One region of the Bacillus sp. NPDC094077 genome, then DNA from elsewhere that is predicted to be linked to it. Evidence: riboswitches for the same ligand, from Rfam matches in the RefSeq annotation. Region 1 holds a riboswitch; the other holds the start of a gene.
The links. Region 1 has a riboswitch for magnesium ahead of mgtA (magnesium-translocating P-type ATPase). Riboswitches for the same ligand answer to the same signal wherever they lie in the genome.
Positions count from the first base shown of each region.

Region 2: another riboswitch for magnesium. It lies ahead of mgtE (magnesium transporter); the one in region 1 lies ahead of mgtA (magnesium-translocating P-type ATPase).

Region 1 covers NZ_JBNNUF010000001.1:660,094-663,310, forward strand. The annotation lists gene rnz (ribonuclease Z) at 1-463, opposite strand, end outside; gene ACQKNR_RS03365 (DUF3932 family protein) at 653-904, shown strand; M-box (ykoK) riboswitch at 1,104-1,271, shown strand; gene mgtA (magnesium-translocating P-type ATPase) at 1,604-3,217, shown strand, end outside.
Region 2 covers NZ_JBNNUF010000033.1:1,421-4,637, reverse strand. The annotation lists M-box (ykoK) riboswitch at 48-224, opposite strand; M-box (ykoK) riboswitch at 747-914, shown strand; gene mgtE (magnesium transporter) at 1,192-2,520, shown strand; gene ACQKNR_RS28385 (phosphodiester glycosidase family protein) at 2,681-3,217, shown strand, end outside.

The DNA.
Region 1 (3,217 bases):
TATCCCTCTCTACGATACGATATCCGAAACATTCAATACCATGTGACAATCTTTTCGTTTCCACATAGAATTCATTATCTTCAAACACAGTACCTTCTTCTGTTATCTCAACAATTTCAAGTGGATATTTCACATGTGTCGTACTTACCGATAATGCTACTTCAATAAATTGCTTAATTCCTTTTGGTCCGTACACTGTTAAAGGTGTAGTCCCTCCTTGAAATGAACGACTACCTAATAAACCAGGCAATCCAAAAATATGATCACCATGTAAATGGGTAATAAATATTTTTTCAATGCGGCGTGGACGTACAGATGTATATAATATTTGATGTTGCGTCGCTTCACCACAGTCAAATAACCAAGTCTGTCCTCGTTCTTCTAACAATTGCAAAGCAATTGCTGAAACATTCCTTCCTTTCGAAGGAACACCTGCGCCAGTTCCTAAAAATACAAATTCCACTTTCTTTCCTCCAGCTCTTTATATAATCTATCTCTCATCTTACGGAATGTTATTTCAAATGGCAAATCGAATTTACATAGCCAATCATCTAGACAACTATATAACACGAACGTTATTCTTGAAAAACTTAGCAATCGTTCGTGTTTTATGTTAAAATGATTATACTACATTTTAAGGGAGCGTTTTATTATGAAAGAAGTATTTCGTTTACAAACTGATTTTTCATCTTCATTTGATCGCTGGGTAAGTTCTTTCGTGTCTGATCACCCAGCACAATTAGAATGGACGACTTTAAAAGAATTAATCCATGAATATACAACATCACATACGAATGAGACGTTGCCAACATATATTTCTTCAGCTTTAACATATTACGCACAACGCGTTTCAACAGCAAATAACTCAGAGATTGTTATTTTTGAAAACCATACAATCTCTTAATCTATTATAAAAAGCACTGGTTTCAGTGCTTTTTATTTATATCCATTAAAACATTTATTTTCCCACCTTATTTACAATAAAAATACCCCTTATTTCCTACTATATGGCCATCATGAATCTATTTGATTTTTCAAAAAAACAGATTAAAAAGATATTGACACTACAAAGTTTCAGTGCTAACATTCAACATGTAATTGAATATGGTCTCTGTTAGGTGAGGCTCCTGTATAGAGAAACGCTGCTGCCCAAAAATGTCGAGAGACGCCAATGGGTCAACAGGAAAGGTCGGAATGAAGGCCTTTTTTAACGTAGCTGGTTTCAGTACCTATGCTATACAGTGCTAAAACTCAACGAGGGAGAGGTGCATGTATTTTGTCATACAAAAAAACTGTTTTTATCTATGTTCACTAACAGGCTTTCGTGTGGACTCTTTTTAACTGTGAATTCAGACCTTTACTCGTTGTGAGTAAAGGTCTTTTTTACGTCTTTATGCACCTTACTATGAAACAAACATAGCATATTCAGAAACTATTAAATTGTACAGAGGTGAGGAACAGTGGCAATTGATGATTCGGCCCAGATACCCATATGTTTTACGTTAATATTTCATCATGTAGGTAGGAAAGAAGCTGTTCCTCCTAATTTTAAATAGTCGAGTAACAGATTGTTTCCTCCTTCATGACAAAGGAGGAACTACCGATGTTAAATTTACAAAGACAAGAAACAAAGCATGCTTATGATCAAAATAGCATGAAAACAAATAACAAATTATTAGTGGAAATTGCAACACAAGATGTAAACTCTGCGTTAAAAATTCTAGAAACAACACAAGATGGACTCTCTAAACAAGAAGCGACTCGTAGACTTTCTTTATACGGTCCGAACGAAATTGCTCATAATAAAACATCGCCATGGTATATTCAACTTTTGCTGGCATTTAAAAATCCATTTATTTTTGTTTTATTGGCACTTGGAGCACTCTCTTTTTTCACAGATGATATACAAGGAACTCTTGTCGTATCTGTAATGGTACTACTAAGTGCAACGATTCGTTTTTCCCAAGAATTTCGTTCTCAAAAAGCGGCAGATAAGTTAAAAGCTATGGTTCGAACAACTGCAAGCGTCTTTAGAATAAACGGGTTTATACATGAAACAAAAAACGTGACAAATTTAAATCGAAACCTTACAACAGAAATTCCAATTGAAGAGCTTGTACCTGGAGATATCATCTCACTTTCAGCCGGTGATATCGTTCCGGCTGATGTGCGTATCTTATCCGCTAAAGATTTATTTGTAAATCAATCTTCTTTAACAGGAGAAGCACTTCCAGTAGAAAAATACGAAAACTGCTACCATACAGAAAATAAACATATATTACCGAAAAGCATGAAAAATAATTACAATCCGCTTGATATGGAAAACCTTTGCTTCATGGGAACAAATATTGTTAGCGGTAGTGCAAAAGCTGTAGTCGTCTCAACTAGTACAGACACTTATTTCGGTTCTTTAGCAAAGAAAGTAATTGGCAAACGTGCAGAAACAAGCTTTGATAAAGGAGTAAACAAAGTAAGTTGGCTCTTAATTACGTTCATGCTTATTATGGCGCCTATCGTCCTTCTCATTAATGGTTTCACAAAAGGTGATTGGCAAGAAGCTTTCTTCTTCGCTATTGCTGTTGCAGTGGGTCTTACACCTGAAATGTTACCAATGATTGTAACTGCTAATTTAGCAAAAGGTGCCGTTAACATGTCTAAACAAAAAGTAATTGTAAAGCAGCTAAACTCTATTCAAAATCTAGGGGCTATGAACATTCTTTGTACTGATAAAACAGGTACATTGACAGAAGATAAAGTGGTGCTTGTTCGCCATTTAGACCCTAATGGGAATGAATGTAATCGCGTATTACAATTTGCATATTTAAATAGCTTCTATCAAACTGGATTGAAAAATTTAATAGATAAAGCTGTTATTGAGCATACAGAGGAAAATCATAAATTCGACCCTTCAATGTTTCAAAAACTAGATGAGATTCCATTTGATTTTGCTCGCCGTCGTATGTCCGTCATCGTCAAAGACATTTCAGGTGAACATACAATGGTTTGTAAAGGGGCGGTAGAAGAAATTTTATCCATTTGTAACTACACTGAAATGGATGGGCAAGTTATTCCACTTACCGAGGAAATGCGCTCAAATGTTAAACAACTAAGTGAGACATTGAATAGTGAAGGTATGCGTGTCATTGCTGTAGCCTACAAGAAGCATAACAAGCCAAATCATAAAGCTTATACAGTACAAGATGAATCGGTTATGGTT
Region 2 (3,217 bases), on a different contig from region 1:
CCTAGTTACATACTAGGGGGGATTCAAAATGGCATGACTAAATAAAGCTTTTCTCCCCCTAGTAGAGCTTTGGCACTATACAACGTAAAGCAATGGAAATTCATTACTTAGCTATCTTAAGAAAAGCCTTAATCCGACAATTCCTGTTCTACCCATTGGCGTCTTTCGACATTTTTGGGCAATAGCCTGTGTTTGTATAGGAGCCTCACCTAACAGGTTTAGCAATATAAATTTTATGTATTTGTTTCGTGTAGCAAGCATAAATACTTTTTTTTTGCCTGTCAAGTAAACGTCTTGCTAATTTTATATTCTTTATTGCTTTATAAATCTTTTAGAAATGATGTGAGAAAATGTATTTAATCATCTCGTATAGATACATATTTTCGACTTGTAGTGTATAGTTTGATTAAGTAGTTTAACCATATAAATTTGATAAACAGTAAAGAAGATTTTAATCATAAAAGAAGATTTTTTGAAGAATGTTCTTTTGAGGTACGGAATGAATAATGATTCAACTTCTGCTATAAAGTTAAAAATGAATCGTAAACAATAAGTTTCATATACGAAATCTCATTTGTTTTATAACATTTCTTCAAACTAATTGTATTTAAATTTTATATCTTTTAAGTAGAATTTTAAATTTGCAATAGAATTGAATTACATTTCTCTATAAAATAATTTTTTATGAATCGAATCGAAAGTTAGTTGACAAATATTAAATTCTGGTTTAAATTTTGAAGTAATTCAATAATCTTTGTTAGGTGAGGCTCCTGTATAGAGAAACGCTGCTGCCCAAAAATGTCGAGAGACGCCAATGGGTCAACAGGAACGGTCGGATTAAGGCCCTTTTTAATGTAGCTGGTTATAAAAACCTATGCTATACAGTGCTAAAACTCAACGAGGGAGTGGTATACGATTTGATAGAAAGGCACCTCTGCGATTTTGGCAGAGCTGTCTTAATAATCATTTATTTGTATTGTAAAAAACCTTTACTCCTTTTTGAGTAAAGGTTTTTCTGTTTAATTTTATTTATTTTTATCTTGTCTATATTCAAAAAGGAGGTAGTTCTAAATAATGAATTGATTGCAATGTAACTATTAATGCTCAAATAAAAATTTTAGACAGATAAAATAACACAAAACCACTCATGAAACTCTAGAGTCTCTCTTAGCAATATGAGGAGGAGTTAACATGAAGAAATTATTAAATGAATTACTTGTAACCCAAAATAACTTGGATGCAGAGAAAGTTTTACGACATCCGTCGTATGATGTTGCGCAAGAAGTAAAACGATTTTCAATTGAAGATCAAGTCATATTACTAGATAAGATACCTGTATTAAAAAGCTCAAAAATTCTTCAACATTTGAGTACAGAAGAAAAATATAATATCTTAATTCACTTATCTGAAAACAAAGCTAAAACGTTACTAAATTTACAACCGATTGATGAAACAGTAGATCTACTTCTAGCGGTTCACCCGGAAAAACAAGCTAAATTAATGGCGTATCTAAATAAAATTACAAAACATAACGTAAAAAAATTAATGGCTTTTAAACCTGAAACCGCAGGAAGCCTTGTCACAAGTGATTTTGTTGCAGTTAGAGGGAATTGGTCAGTAAAAATGACATTGAAGTACATTAGGGAACATTCTGAAAATGTAGAATCGATATCTTATATTTATGTTCTTGATAGTCATGGTCATCTAAAGGGAATCGTTTCCATACATGAGTTATTATTAGCAGCAGATGAAGAGATATTATCTACTATCATGATTCAAGAGATGATTTCAGTACACGCTGAGGTTGATCAACAGGAAGTTGTAAAAAAGCTACTGAATTATAATTTAGCAGCAATACCCGTAACAACAGCAAATAATGAGATGATTGGCATTATAACATTTGATGACGTAATGAATGTTATGGAAGCAGAAGCTACAGAAGATATCCAAAAGTTAGGCGGAAGTGAACCATTAAATCAATCTTACTTTGAATCTAGTATTTGGAGCATTTTCTTCAAACGTCTACCATGGTTATTGCTTCTATTTGTTGCTGAGGCATATACAGGTACAGTACTAAAGTATTTTGAAGACGAAATTGAAACAGTAGTTGCCCTTGCTTTCTTTGTTCCATTATTAGTAGGTACTGGAGGGAATACAGGAACACAGGTTGTAGCAACAATTACTCGTGCAATTGGTATCGGAGAGGTGAAATTTAAAGACATTTTCCGTGTAATGAAAAAAGAATTTGCAATAGGTATGCTTCTCGGACTTGCACTTGGGGTAGCTGGGCTCACTCGTGCTTATATGTTAGGTGTTGGAACAGAAGTTGCACAAGTTGTGGCAATCACTTTATTATTTATTGTTATTTGGGCCTCTCTTGTTGCAGCTGTTTTACCTTTGATTCTGAGAAAATTAAAATTAGATCCTGCAGTCGTTTCCGGTCCATTCATTACAACATTTGTTGACGGAACAGGGTTAGTAATTTATTTCATGGTTGCAAAAACGTTATTAAATTTGTGAATATACACTGAAATAAATACGAAATGGAGGATAAGTATTTCAGCTTGCTTGCTAAGACATAGTGGAGAACTCAGGAATGAGGAAAACAAACACTTGTATCTTTAGGTAAATAATATTTTAAAGGATTCATTGAATGTAATTAATGCTGGAGGATAAAACTATGAAACACCTAAGAAAAATCTTTAAAAGAATTTTAATCCTTTTTTCTATTTTGATACTTATTGGAATAGGGATATTATTTGGCACAAACTATGGCCGAGATCTTCGGGGAACAATTGCTGGGAGTATACTAACTTCTCAGCATCCACAATATGCGAAATATACATTCCTATCCAAAAAGGAACTTGATGAACTGCAGGATCGAATTAATCACCCAAGATGGTCAAATAGTGATGAGGCTATTTATAAAAAAATAGCAGGAAAAAGATTAGAAGAATTTAAAAATCAGCCATTAGAAATTGATGTAGAAACGATTAAAAGTAACAAAGATAGTCGCTTTCTTTTTGAAGGAAAATTAGTTACTATTAGTAACCCTTTCAATGTTAAACTTGTTAGTCATCAAGGGACACAAGGTGATAAAAGGGGAGAAAAAATTAGTGTAATGGCAAAACGTAATCATGCACTTGTTGCTGTGAATGCAAGTGGATTCGCTGATGAAACAGGAAGAGGTGGAGGAAATGTTGCAACTGGAATAGTA